Regions from separate parts of the Paenibacillus sp. cl6col genome, predicted to be linked through region 2. Evidence: a T-box and tRNA genes for the amino acid it is inferred to sense, from the RefSeq annotation. Region 2 holds a T-box; the other holds one or more tRNA genes.
What was found. The T-box of region 2 lies ahead of argS (arginine--tRNA ligase). A T-box ahead of a tRNA ligase gene usually reads a tRNA of that ligase, here a tRNA-Arg.
Positions count from the first base shown of each region.

Region 1: it has a tRNA-Arg gene. The T-box ahead of argS (arginine--tRNA ligase) is inferred to sense a tRNA for this amino acid. The anticodon was not compared.

Region 1 covers NZ_FNAZ01000003.1:829,922-837,351, reverse strand. The annotation lists gene BLS15_RS11815 (ribulokinase) at 1-929, shown strand, start outside; gene BLS15_RS11810 (MFS transporter) at 995-2,275, shown strand; gene BLS15_RS11805 (AraC family transcriptional regulator) at 2,336-3,202, opposite strand; gene BLS15_RS11800 (asparaginase) at 3,366-4,385, shown strand; tRNA gene BLS15_RS11795 (tRNA-Gly) at 4,600-4,674, shown strand; tRNA gene BLS15_RS11790 (tRNA-Arg) at 4,681-4,757, shown strand; tRNA gene BLS15_RS11785 (tRNA-Leu) at 4,785-4,867, shown strand; tRNA gene BLS15_RS11780 (tRNA-Pro) at 4,874-4,950, shown strand; gene sigY (RNA polymerase sigma factor SigY) at 5,141-5,665, shown strand; gene BLS15_RS11770 (YxlC family protein) at 5,658-6,059, shown strand; gene BLS15_RS11765 (hypothetical protein) at 6,052-6,258, shown strand; gene BLS15_RS11760 (BofC C-terminal domain-containing protein) at 6,622-7,362, shown strand.
Region 2 covers NZ_FNAZ01000003.1:149,807-157,236, reverse strand. The annotation lists gene BLS15_RS08680 (nucleobase:cation symporter-2 family protein) at 1-974, shown strand, start outside; gene BLS15_RS08675 (DnaJ family domain-containing protein) at 1,306-1,758, shown strand; gene BLS15_RS08670 (DegV family protein) at 1,897-2,763, opposite strand; gene BLS15_RS08665 (hypothetical protein) at 2,980-3,162, shown strand; gene BLS15_RS08660 (DUF3895 domain-containing protein) at 3,401-4,336, shown strand; T-box leader at 4,512-4,757, shown strand; gene argS (arginine--tRNA ligase) at 4,818-6,578, shown strand; partial or broken gene BLS15_RS29950 (hypothetical protein) at 6,911-7,051, opposite strand; gene BLS15_RS08650 (TetR/AcrR family transcriptional regulator) at 7,261-7,430, shown strand, end outside.

The sequences.
Region 1 (7,430 bases), 680 kb from region 2:
AGAGCGCAAAATGGACGGGGCTGGCTGCAGGGACAGCGGTATCCGTAGGAATAGGCGATGCCCATTGCGCCGTAATCGGCTGCGGGATTACGACTCCCGATATTTTATTGATGGTGATGGGGACATCCGGCTGCGACATGCTGGTCAGTGAAACGGCAGTGAAGGTGCCGGGCATTAGCGGCATTTGCGAGGACGGCATTTTGCCTGGGTTCTACGGCTATGAGGCAGGGCAATCCTGCATGGGAGACCATTTCTCATGGTTCGCGAATCACTGTGTGCCAGAGCGCCTAGGGCAAGAGGCCAGAGCTGCGAACAAGCATGTGCTGCAGCTTCTCAATGAGAAGGCAGAGAAGATTAAGCCCGGCGCCAGCGGCTTGATTGCGCTGGATTGGTGGAATGGAAACCGTTCCGTTCTGGTGGATGCGGATCTGACAGGATCAATGTTCGGCATGACGACGGCTACGACAGCCGAAGAAATGTACAAAGCATTGGTTGAAGCAGTTGCATTCGGGAAGCGGATGATTATTGAGAACTTTGTACAGCACGGAGTTCCGATTGCCAAAATCATGGCTACAGGCGGGATTGCGGAAAAAAGCCCATTCATTATGCAGACCTTCGCGGACATCATCGGCATGCCGATTCACGTCGCGGCAACTCAGCAAGGAACAGCGATGGGGGCCGCCATGCTCGGAGCCGTAGCGGCAGGCAGTACTAATGGAGGATACGACTCCATTCAGCAGGCTGGGAAAGCAATGGGTGGAGGCATTAAGAAAACGTATGAGCCACAAGGTAAGCACCGGGTCATTTATAATCGACTCTATGCCCAGTATGTGCGGCTGCATGATTATTTTGGTCGCAATGAACAGAGTCCGATTAAACAATTGAAAGCGATTAAATTGGAAGTGATGGGTGGAGAGAGTTCAAATTAACATCTTTATAGAATAGCTGCATTACGGACAGTAGAAGAAGGAATAGATCATCCAGGAAAGAAGTGATGCACTTGAAAGACAAACATATTTTGGACAAAATAGGTATTCCTTCATCTCTAGCTTGGGGCTATCTCGGCATTCTGATCTTTATGATGGGGGATGGTCTGGAGCAGGGATGGTTAAGCCCATATCTGGTTGAACAGGGACTCACCGTACAGCAATCCGGCATTTTATTTACGGTATACGGGGTTACGATTGCATTGTCTTCTTTCCTGTCCGGATTATTCGTTGACGCGATTGGACCTAAAAAAGCAATGTTAACCGGGTTAATCCTATACATTCTCGGTTCCGTAGGCTTTATTGGTTTAGGAATTACCCAGCTTTCATTTGCAACGATGCTGCCGACGTATGCGTTTAAGGGTCTCGGCTATCCTTTGTTTGCATACTCTTTCCTCGTCTGGATCGCTTATCAGACACCTCAGAAGAAGCTGGGAACGGCTGTCGGCTGGTTCTGGTTCGTGTTCACTGGGGGCATGAACGTACTCGGCGCATACTATTCCACCTGGGCATTGAAGCACTTGGGGCATATCAATACACTATGGAGTGCAATCGTATGGGTACTGCTTGGGGCATTGTTCGCACTGGTCATCAATTCCGGCGGCAAGCTGGATAAGTCCAAGGCAGAACAGCATGACAACAAAGTAAAAGAGCTTGCCAAAGGATTGGCAATTGTCAAAAAGGAACCGAAAATCGTATTGGTCGGCTTAGTTCGCATCATCAATACGGCTGCACAATTCGGCTTCCCCATATATATGCCGCTATACATGGAGAGTCAAGGCATTAGCATTTCGTCCTGGCTGCATTTATGGGCTATGATTTTTATCGGAAACATCGCGTTCAACCTGCTGTTTGGCATTGTGGGCGATAAGCTTGGCTGGAGAAATACGGTAATGTGGTTTGGATGTGCAGGCTCGGCCTTCTTTACGATTTTACTCTTTTACGTTCCTCAACTTGCGGCAGGCAATGTATGGCTTGTGCAAATTGTCGGGATTTTGTGGGGCGGATGTCTGGCAGGCTTCGTGCCATTGTCTGCGATAGCCCCGTCTTTGGTAAAGGAAGAAAAGGGTGCAGCGATGTCAATCTTGAACCTGGGCGCGGGATTGAGCGCATTCGTTGGTCCAGCTCTTGTTGCTTTATTTATTGGAAGCCTCGGTTACGCCGGCATTACGTGGCTATTCGCTGGGCTATTTGCAGCAGCAGGCGTTATGATGATTTTTGTCACGCTCCCTGCTGAGGACAAAAGAACGAAGGACGCGAGTGCACACACCGAAATTGTAAGCGCTTAATAAGGTTATCTAAAAAAGCAGCTCTTCTCCACTTGGTAGAGGGCTGCTTTTATCATAATGCTAGCGATCAATTTTCTGATAGCTATTGTTTGTTCGGTATAAGGTAGGACTGATTCCATACACGTAGGTAAACTGATTTGAGAAGTAATGGATTGAATCGTAGCCCAACATTAGCGCGATTTCCGTAATTGATTGGCGGCTTTCCATCAACAGAACGGCCGCCTTTTTCATGCGAGCCTGCAGCAAATACGCTTTAGGCGATGCTCCTGTCTCTTGCTTGAAAAGCCGATAAAATTGGGACTTTTCCAGCCCGCATTCGCTGCACCAGTAATCAACCGAATGCCGCTGCTCGGGATGTTCGTCCATTCGCTCCAAGATTCGAGCTATGCGATAATCCGTAGGATTGGGCAATCTGCTTGCATCGTACCATTGAATCAGCCAGGAGTAAAAACTAGCTGATGCAGCCTGCTTCGTATAGCAGCCGCGCCGATTATATGCGGTAAGCACATGCTTCATCAACTCAATGAAGTAAGGATAAGGGCGAAGCGAAGTGCAGGTCGGCAATGATTCCAGTTCTGTGCAAGGGTTATGTGCGGTTAACCACCTCGGATCGAATTCATCCCATTCATAAGCAAAGGTAGGCTGGTTCGGCGGAGGAGCCTCCCATAGATCGCAGTAGATATTGCATGCATTCATCGTTTCATTTGGTGCATGCTCGAAGGAATGCCATTGGCCAGGGCGTACAAAGATGAGCGTGCCGTTCGAGACCGCATATCGTTGGTCATCTATCGTCATATGGCCATGGCCGTCCAAGAATAAGTGGAATGCAAAGCTGTATCCTCTGCGCAGCTGTTCCTCTCGCGTTCCTCGGTAATTATACATATGCGCTGCACGGATGTATGGCCTTATATCCGCAATGGTCATCATGCCTATCCCTCCGGTTCTTTAGCGGAAATTTTTATAACTGACAGGAACTTGTTATAAATACGAGCAGCTAGGAACATGATACTATGTTTGCAGAGTTATGTCATGATAGGGGAAGTCTTGAAATGAGAATGATGACAGCATGTGTTGGCGAGGAGGAACAATAATGGTTGATTTGGGCAAGGTGTTAGTAGAGGAATCACGAGGCGGTTGGTTGGAATGTGCATATACAGGACATATTGTAGGTGTCAACGAACAAGCTGAGACGCTATTCCATGTTGGCGACCCTGACTATGTAAGCTTTATGCGCTCTTCTTCGAAGCCGGTGCAGGCGCTCCCTGCTTTGTTAGCAGGTGTTCCGGAGCATTACGGATTAAGTGAGGAAGAGATCGTCTTAATGACCGCATCTCATCGTGCGCAGCAGTTCCATGTACAAGCGTTGGAATCATTCATGAAGAAAATAGGGATTACTGAGGATCAATTTGTATGCAAGCCTACCTATCCACTGAATGTTGCTGCAAGAGACGAGCGGATTGCCAACGGGCAACCACCGCGCTCCTTATATCACAACTGTTCGGGCAAGCACTTAGGTGTTCTGGCATTATGCAAGATGATGGGGTGGCCAACCGATAATTATGCAGAACCGGAGCATCCCGTTCAGCAGAAGGTGCTGCGCTTGATGTCTCAGCTTGCTGATGTGCCTGCCCGGCAAATTAAATTAGGAACGGATGGCTGCGGGTTCCCGGTATATGCGATTCCAATTCGCAATATAGCCCTCTTGTATTTGAGATTGGCTTGTCCGGATTTAATTGCAGATGAGGAAGTGCGCAGAGCGATTACACGCTTGACGGATCTAATGAACAAACATCCATTCTATGTATCCGGAACGGAGCTTATTTGTCCAACACTGCTGCAGGATCCGAATATCGTAGCGAAAGGCGGAGCCAAAGGCATCTATTGCTTCGGCTTGCGCGAGCAGAGAATAGGGATAGCCTTTAAAGTGATGGACGGATCGGAAGATCAATGGCCGATCATTGCTGCTGACATTTTAGAGCAGATTCAATACCCGACGATTGCAACCATCGAACGCTTAAAAAAGCTGAGCCCTGCGGAGACGAAAAACGACAATGCGAGGGTAGTAGGAATTCGCAAGCCTGCTTTTACACTTGAGTGGGTTAGATCATAAGAAACTAAGAACATACTATTAGAACCTGCTTGTATGAGCTGAAATATGGCTTGGCAAGCAGGTTTTTTGGCAAGAAAAAAATACCATCAAAAAATCTTTAAAAAAGATTTGCAATTCAATTATCAGTCTGATATATTATTACTTGTCCTTGTTGAACGGCAACGACGACAACGAAGCAAATGAAGTTGTACAGATGGTTAATACAAGGTAATATGCGGACATAGCTCAGTGGTAGAGTATCGCCTTGCCAAGGCGAGGGTCGCGAGTTCGAATCTCGTTGTCCGCTCCAGAATATGCGCCCTTAGCTCAGCTGGATAGAGCGTTTGACTACGAATCAAAAGGCCGGGAGTTCGAATCTCTCAGGGCGCGCCACTTAATTTAATAATGGGTATTTACTAAGCCGGTGTGGCGGAATTGGCAGACGCGCGCGACTCAAAATCGTGAGGGAAACCGTGGAGGTTCGAGTCCTCTCACCGGCACCATCCATTCGGGACGTAGCTCAGCTTGGTAGAGCACCTGGTTTGGGACCAGGGGGTCGCATGTTCAAATCGTGTCGTCCCGACCATTATCATCAACCGTCGGTTATAACCGGCGGTTTTTGCTATTCTAATCCTTCTTTTTTCAATCCTTCCTTCCTAAATGATTATTTCAACTTTTTTAATAATTCCCTTGAACGATCCCTAACGATATTTCGTAATATAGTTGCTTTGCGCAAAGCTCGTTGCGTTATGATATTAAAGAAAGGAGGCGAATACATGTCTGAGCAGCATCGGATAGAGCGAGCAGTCAGAGGAGACATGGATGAACTTGCTGTGCTGCTGCATGAGAATTACTCCTTTCTATATAAATATGCCTTGAAATTAACGATGAGCTCTTCGAATGCTGAAGATTTGGTTCAAGACACGATGGTGCGGTGTATGGAGAAGATTCATACGTACAATGGGAGTTCACGATTCTCGTCATGGCTAATTACGATTGCGACACGCCTGTTTTATGACAAGATGCGCCGCAAGAAAGTGGAGAGCAAATGGCGAGAGCAGGAACAAGCTGTACGTCAGCTGCGCTATCAAATGGAATCAAGCAATATGGAGTGGACGGCAGCGCTGGAGCTCCTTGGCGAGTTGTCCTACGAACAGAGGACTCCAATTGTGTTGAAATATTATTATGGATATCAGGTTAATGAAATTGCAGAAATGTTGAACGTTCAGGCAGGTACGATAAAGTCACGCATGCACTATGGCTTGGAGAAGCTGCGGAAGGAGTGGAAGCAAGATGAGTGAGAAGCAAGATAACAAGAAAGGACATGTAGATTCTCTACATCAAGTACCGATGTCCAATCATGCTACACATCCGGAACAGGACTCGGTGTGGGAGGAGAGACTGCATCCTCACTGGGAACACTTAGATGAATGGAGTGATCGCCATTCTCCGCATCCGAGTGCTGCCCACATCCAGCAGGTATTGCTTCAGGCGAAGAAGAGGAACCGAAAACGACTGTGGAAAGAACTGCTTGTCTTATGGAGTGCTGCATTGCTGCTAGTTGGCGGCGGGTGCAGTCTTGCCCAAGCGAATTGGTATATCTATGTCTGGATGCAGCTCATTTCCCTGTGTGGGGCAGTTCTTATCTGGGCAATTTGTATCCATCCGAGCAATGGGAGTGAGCAGAATGAATAATGGTACTGAGAATGTCCCTTGGTGGGTCTGGGTTCTAATTGGAATCATTCTGCTCATTCAAGGAACTTGGTTGTTTCTGGATGCTCGCAGGCGGAATAAGTACCCTTGGTTCTGGGGGATCTGGGGATTCACGGGAACCCCTCTCCCGCTGCTTGTCTATATATGCTTCGTTATTCGGCCGTGGAGAAAATTGAAATGAAGGAACAGACAGATTAATTGTATAACTTCCCCTTTATCTGGGCCACACTATAAGAAAAGCCTCCAAGTATATAAGTGCGTGTTCAAAAAGACCGGTTTTCAGCACCGAGAAGATTGGATGAAGCTAGGGCCTGAGGAGCGGAATGTACGTTTTGGGTACATGAGCACCGGAAGGTCCGGCTGAATTCAAGATTCGATGCCGAGTCCACTTCATGATTTACTTCGTGATCAAAAGCGGACTTTTTGAACAACCTCTATAAGTGATGATTCTGGCGGCTTTTTCTTGTGAGCAAAGCAAGATGATTCTGGCATCGTGGAATCAAATGCTCTACTCAAATTAACAAGCAGTTAGAGGGGATTACTTATGGCTCGAGAACACCGTACCGTCTCTAGGTTCTATTTTCGAGTGAAGCAATGGAAGAAGCGTCTGCGGCGCTTCCGCAAGCCGATATGGTCTTTGGCTGCAATTGTGTTGTTCGTAGCGGTAGTTGCCATTGGGATACAGTTGTCTGATCGAGTGCGCAATATGCTGGCGGACTATGATAAGCCATCTTCGATTGAGACCTTCGCCTTATGGAAGGATAATGAGTCTAAGCTTAATGAATCAGCCCAGCTTGTGATCGCGCAGTTGGTTCACCAGGATGAACAACGTGAAGTCATTGCTCGCAAGCAATATATATGCGGAAAAAATGATGAAGTGTTGGGTGTAAAGCCAACACGTGACATTATTCAGCTCGTGCTCAACCATCCAGACTGGTCGGTATCCATGGATGCAAACGGACGGGTGATCCTGGAGGAACAAGTTGAAGAGTTGTCAGGTACATGCAAGGATAAGGCGCATATTAGTCTCGATAAGGATGGGAATCTGACGTTGTATGACGGTCCGCCTGAAGGTGGAAAGGTGATACGAACATTTTTCCAATTGGATGTAGAGTCCATGGAGAGTTCGCTTCCTCCGAAGGTAATGAAGCAGTTATATCAAGGGATTCGCATTACAGATGTCGATGCTTATCATAGTGTGCTGTCTACGTTTAGCGATTATGCGATCGAAGAGACGAAGAAAGTCATGAAACCAACCCACTCGAATGAACGTATTACAAAATAGAGGCAGTAACAAGTAGGACGCCGTAACCGACGTCCTTCTTTTTTTGTATATTCTCGGGTTTAGGTCAT
Region 2 (7,430 bases):
AGTTAATTCGTCTATTTCCGCCTGTCGTAACGGGCTCTGTAGTAACGATTATCGGTGTAACGCTAATTCCTGTTGCATTCACGGATTTAGGAGGAGGCCAAGGCAATCCGGACTTCGGTAGTCCAACGAACTTGCTGCTTGGCTTCGGTGTACTCATATTTATCGTTATTATGAACAAGCTATCCGCTGGATTTATCCGTGCGGTATCAATCTTATTAGGGCTTGTCATTGGCACAACGATCGCAGCTCTCATGGGTCAGGTTGATTTCACTCCCGTAGCGGAGGCTTCCTGGTTCCATGCAGTACAGCCATTTTATTTCGGCGTTCCGAAATTTAATATGACGGCTATCCTGACTATGATTATTGTAGCAATGGTCGGCATTGCTGAATCTACAGGCGTGTTCATGGCTCTAGGCAAAATTATAGACCGCGACGTGGATTCGAAGGATCTGGCACGTGGTTATCGGGCAGAGGGTCTAGCCATAACGATTGGCGGTATCTTCAATGCTTTTCCATATACAACGTATTCGCAAAATGTCGGGCTTATCCAAATGAGCCGTGTGAAAACACGTGATGTGATCGTGGTAGCGGGCGGATTGCTGATGCTGCTTGGACTTGTACCGAAAATTGCTGCATTAACGACGTTGATTCCGAGTTCAGTGCTCGGCGGCGCCATGGTTGCCATGTTCGGTATGGTTGTGTCGAGCGGTCTGCGGATGCTCGGCTCTCAAGTAGATATGAATCGTCATGAGAATCTGCTCATTATTGCCTGCTCGGTAGGGATGGGACTTGGTGTAACGGTAGTGCCTCAATTGTTCGCGAGCCTGCCGTCAACGGTTCGAATCTTAACGGATAACGGAATCGTAGCAGGAACTTTTACCGCGCTGGTTATGAACCTGCTCTTCAACGGTACGAAGCAGCAATCTGATGGAACGCAGAGCGAGGAAGAAACTGAACATTCTGTAGCTTCTTAGGCTCTGAACAAGCTAGTCTGACAATAACCAATAGTGACGGCCCATTGGATGAATTCCAATGGGTTTTTTGCTATGCGGTATGTGTGCTCAATCATCGCCACAAGGCTCGAGCCTTTGGTTTCATGCAGGTCATTAACAATGATATTCAATAAAGCAATTCATAAAGCTATGTAATTAAGACATGCAATTAAGCTATTCATCACAAGCATTTTACATAAGCCACTCAAACCGTACTCGCACGAAATTGTCACATTTAAAGGGTGGTGCATACTAGACAAAATTGTGAAGGGGATTGGATAATTATGTTATTCATGTGATTGGGGGGATCGCAATGGGTTGGTTCCGAAAGGAAAGTAAGCAGTCAGCAGAAGTTAAGCCGATCAAATCGGAAATCGTAGAGGACGCACCGCAAACGATAGCAACTGAACGAATGATGAGCAATTGGTTGGATGATGTCTTTACCCAATATGAGAAGAAGGGCGGATTGGATGATTTGCCTGGCAAGGGCAAGCCGCTAGAGGTGCGAGGCGGAGACCCGTTGAACGGGGTGCTGCACAACGCGAATGTTGTCCCTTCCTGGCTTGCGCTTCAGCATGAGATTAGAGATGAACTGCAGCGTATTGTGAAGCTGAGCAAGGATCAGCCCCAAGCCGACGTATCGGCTGCGATGTCCGATGTGAATCAGAAAATCGTGAAATATAACGCGAGCGTGCCATCTACATTATTCCAGAAGTCCAAGGTAACATTAGATACGATAGAGGATCAATTGGCGAAATGGATGTAACAATAGTCCAGAAGCTGACATAAGAAGCAGATGCCCGCACGATTCGGTTAGCGCCGATTGTGCGGGCATCTTATTGTTCAAGGAGCGAGTAAATTCGTCTCCTGCATCTTCAATTCCAAGGCAGCCATGCTGAAACCTTTATACGGAATAGGATTTATTCGGGAAGAAGAGCGCTAATGTTCCTGGGCCTGAATGAGCGCCAACTGCGCAGCCAATGGAACTAATCAGGAAGTTCGTCATCCCGAAGCGTTCAGTAATCATCGACTTCAACTGCTCCATCGCTTCTGCGTCATCACCATGGGCGATGCCGATAACCTGCTGCTTATCATCGAGATTCGCTCGCTCCTCCATCAGTTCGACAAGACGCTGAATGGATTTCTTTCTGCCTCTTACTTTATCGACGGGAATGAGTTTTCCATCCTCAACATGAAGCACGGGCTTAATATTGAGCAGTCCGCCAATGATGGCTGATGACTTGCTGACACGTCCGCCGCGATACAAATATTGCAGGTCATCGACCGTGAACACATGCTCCATTTGCCGGGCAAGGGATTGTGTGCGTGTAATAATCTCTTCCCTAGGCAATCCCTCACGCGCCCAGAGCGCAGCCTGTCTAACAACAAGGCCAAACCCGAGTGAAGCGCATTTGGAATCGATAATACTGCAAGTGAAGGACGGGAAGTCATCTTGTACCATATCATGCATAATGCGGGAAGAGGCATACGTTCCTGACAGTTCCGACGAGAACGCAATATAGATAGCTTCCTCGTTCGCTTCGGCAATCGATTGGAAGGTTGTCTGCAGTACCTCCATCGAGAGTTGAGAAGTCTTATATACATTGCCTTCGCGCATGCCATCGAGCATGGCTTTCGGCGTAATTGTTACTCCGTCCTCATATTGTTCATTGTCTATAGTAACGATTAGCGGCATGACCGTAATCCCCAACTCGTCAATGACGGATTGAGGGAGGTCAACAGCGCTGTCGGTAAGAATGCGAATTGCCATTATCATTCTCCTTTTCTTCTTTCATGTTCATACCGAAGTACTTATCTCCATCATACCATGAGTTGAAGCGAAAGCGGTGAAGGAATGTGTTTATCAAGTGTTGTGAGTTAGTGGGATTTGATGGAAATGATGAAGCTAAATCATACAGTCATATTTCCCCTCCTTCATACATAAGGGTAGGAGAACGAATGAATTGACAGGAAATGAGGGGATAGAATGGCGAAGAACAAACGCGGTAAATCATTATGGAATCTGCCTTCACGTGGCCGAGGTACATGTCCGGTCTGCGCCAGCACTCGCATTAAGCTGCTGTATAATCGGACAAGAGGGAATGGCGTACAGATTAAGGTATGCAAGAAATGCTTTCAAGCGCCGCAGGAACGAATTGATGCTTCATAATGGCAAGTCCAGATCCGATCGTAAAATGCCATTGATGAAGAATAAGTATTCTTCTTTTAGCTTCTCTTCCTAGAGATCGCCGTTCTTATCGATGTGCCTACCATAGGTTGCCGCCCAGCGAGGGAGTGATTGACTGCCTGCGCTAGGGCGGCTTTTTCATGTGAGGCATGCCTTCACTTCCATGCTCTACTTCCTGTACAATAGACAGTAATGGAGCAAAGCGCGAGGAGGAGAAGATATGATATTAACTATCCAGGAACGGGATGAGATGTTATCTCAGCTCAATGATAACCAACGTGAGTTCCTGAATCACTATCTCGTTCGCTCTCGCCGCACGGCGTTCGCCAATGCGATGGCGAAGGAGAAGGGGCATCATGTTCCAGAACATGCGGCACCAGAGGACATCGAGGCGCTGTTAGATGATTGGATTTATACGGGGTATAAAGATGCGGGGACGATAAGTCCAGAGCTGCGATGCGAATGCGGCCGTTCTCTTCGATATCAGCATGAGGTAAAAAACCGGAAAACAGGCGAGATCAAAAAATTCGGCATTGAGCACTTGAAGGAGCACTTAGGGATTGATGCTGCAATCGTGGCGACGATTAAGAAGGGATTCGAGGCCATTGATTATGAGCTTGATGAGATCCTGTTGAAGATAGCCAACGATTGGCAACCTGCACCAGATGCCTATTCTGTGGCAGATTTGCCTGAACAGCTACAACGGCAATTGTCGCTTGGACTGCCCTTGTTGGACAAGCAGATCAATATGCTGCGACGCAAGCCGGTGGTGAGGAATGCTTCACCTTCGCCTAAGACAAGCGAGCCTAGCGCAGCTCCTGAACCTGCACCTGCTCCTGCACCGATTCTAGTGGAGTTCGACTTATGGTCGTGGACGGAGCCCGAGCCTGCTGCTGTGGTTCAAGAAGTTAGTAATGCTGGGAATGGGCTTACTGCTGCTGAACGGGCGGCCGTGAAGCAATATGTGGAGACCGGTGTTGGCAGTGCAAGAGTGATCAGTGAATTGTTAATACGTGATCATGGAACGCCAGATCGCCGCTATATAACAGGCAAGCCTCTAATCTATCCAGATGTATGCCAATTTATTGAGCAATCTTATCTAGATATTGCGGTCGAATTGAATGGAACTGAGGATCGCAAGTATACAATGCGGTAATCGATGCTGGCCGGATAGTAGTAGAATGAGACTCGAATTTGATGTGAATCATTACTGGTCATGACGTTATGTACTCGAATGGCGGCAGAGTAAGAAATATTTTTCTGAAATAATGCATGTGATAGGTTGATTTTTCCTAATTGTTCTGGATATAATGTGTAAAATGAAAATCGACGCAACAACGTTGAACGGGAGAGTACTCTGCACAATCCGTGCTGCAGCGAATCGGGATGGTGGAAGCCGATACGGAATGAAGAGGAAGCGGACCCGGGAGTTGGCTCTGTGAACTGCCTTATATATGGGAACGTAGGGGAGCCCGGCGACAGCCGTTATTTATTGAGTGGACTCTTTTCGGAGCAACAAGCTTCCGGATAGGGTCAAGTAGAGTGGTACCACGGGGATTCAAGCCTCCGTCTCTTTGTAGACGGGGGCTTTTTGACGTGTCGCGAACCGTAACCAACAACAGGAGGAGAACGAACTTATGCTAAAAGAAATTGCCGCGCAAGTACTAGAACCTATAATGAACATGAACGGGGCAGACATCGAACGTGCCTTGGAAGTACCTCCGCAGAGCGAGCTGGGCGACTTGGCGTTCCCTTGCTTCCCATTGGCGAAGCAGTGGAGACGTTCTCCGCAGCAGATTGCGGTGGAACTTGCTGAACGCATCAATCAAGAGAGCGATAACATTCGGATACGAGCGGAAGCCTCTGGCGGATATGTGAATGTATGTTTTGATCAAGATTACTATGGCGAGGCTTGTCTTGCTCGCATGCAGGAGCCGTTATTCGGCAAGTTGTCGATCGGAGAGGGGCAGCGTGTCGTTATTGATATGTCGTCCCCGAATATTGCGAAGCCGTTCAGTGTCGGTCATCTGCGTTCTACGATGATTGGAAATGCGCTCGCTTACCTGTACGAAGCCGCAGGATACGAAGTGTTGAAGGTGAATCACCTTGGGGATTGGGGGACCCAATTCGGCAAGCTGATTACGGCCTATAAGCTGTGGGGGGATGATGATACGCTGCGCCAAGATCCAATCCGTGAGAGCTTGAAGCTGTATGTAAGATTCCACGAGGAGGCGGCTCAGCAGCCGGAGCTGGAAGACGAGGCGCGCGAATGGTTCCGCAAACTTGAAGCGGGCGATGCAGAGACCGTACAGCTGTGGACGTATTTCGTTAACGCAAGTATGGTCGAATTCAACCGCATGTACGAACGACTCGGCGTTCACTTTGACCACGTTCTTGGCGAGAGCTTCTACAATGACAAGATGGATGCGGTCGTCGCTCATTTGCAGAAGCTTCAATTGCTCGAAGAAAGTGATGGGGCGATGGTCGTTCGTTTGGATGATGAGGGTATGCCGCCATGCTTGATATTGAAATCAAACGGAACAACGATTTACCCGACACGTGATTTGGCAACGGCGATCTATCGTAAGGAAGTCATGAAGGCTGACAAGCTGATTTATGTGGTTGGCGCGGAGCAGCAGCTGCACTTTCAGCAGGTATTCGCCGTGCTTGGCAAGATGGGATATGAGTGGGCACAGGAATGTACTCATGTTCCGTTCGGTTTAATGACATTTGAAGGGAAGAAGATGTCTACGCGCAAGGGCAAGGTTATCTTCCTTGATGAGGTATTGAATGAGGCAGAAAATCGCGCGCTGCAAATTATCGAAGACAAGAATCCATCTCTGAAAGAGAAAGGCAAGGTGGCATCGAAGGTTGGGATTGGTGCGATCATCTTCGGTGACCTGAAGAGCAGTCGTATGTTGTCTGTTGACTTCAACTTGGAGGATGCGCTGCGCTATGAGGGCGAAACCGGCCCTTATGTACAGTTCACACTCGTCAGAGCAAAGAGCTTGCTCGTCAAAGGGGGATGGACGTCATACTCTGATTGTCCAGCGGATTCCGCGACGCTTGGCAAGGATCCAGCCGAGAGGCAAGGTGAGCAGTTGGGAAAGAAATCAATTGCGACAGGAGGAGTAAGTCAAGAAGCATGGATCTGCTTGAAGTCTCTCAGCAAGTATGAGCGTGCTCTTCAGATGGCGGTGGCCAGCAATGAGCCGTCCATCTTCGCTAGGTATTTGCTTGATGCAGCCAAGCAGTTCAACCGTTATTACCATCAGGAGCAGATTCTCGTGGAGAATGAGATCGAGCGCCACCACAAATTGCGTATCGTCGCAGCGGTGGCATATGTGCTTGAAGCGGGGCTGAACCTGCTTGGCATTGAAGCGCCAGAACATATGTAGGGCGTTATATCGATGTGAGTTGTGAAAAAGAGACTCGCATCATCTGTATCACTTCATTGATTATGCGTATGTAAGACATGAATTTCGTAGGGGTGGTGGGTTGGTTTGTACTCGCAATCTGATCCTGTCTATCTGTAGACGACAGAAGAGCCGCGGAGATATCGTCTCCCGGCTCACGCACAGGTCACATACAGGGGTCATGTACAGGTCACGTACAGATCATTTACAGGTCACTTACAGATTAGGCTTGATGCTACTGTCATTATCGCCATTTTGCCAAATTCCGGAGTGATAAGCGGGAGGTTCATCTGTTCAATGGCTGCTGTTGTATCCTATATAGCGTTCAGTCCCTTTTTATCGGAAAATGGGATCAGGTTTTGCTTCGCACTTTTGGATGTCATTAGGATAAATGTTTGAACTTTCTGTTCTTCATTTCTAGGAAGAGATGCTTTATCCTTTTCTCGATAAGTCTTGTGAAGCTCTGGTTAGAGAAGATGTATCGTATTTAAAATAAATAAAAGGATATTTAACTATCGAACTCGTGATTGACAAAAGAGATGAGATGTGAAAAGATGTACCTAACGAATATTAGTTAGGATAAAAATGTGTCGTCGTAATGGCATGCGGGAACGCTGCGTGCATTACCTAACGAATATTAGTTAGCCTGAAGGAGATGAGTAGAATGACAGCTAACCGAATTATTGAGGTCGCGTTGAATCATTTTGCAGAGCACGGATATGAAGGGGCTTCCCTTGCGAATATCGCGGAACAGGTAGGCATCAAGACACCATCTATTTACGCTCATTTCAAAAATAAAGATGATCTGTTTGTTAGCGTAATCCGCCGTGCAGT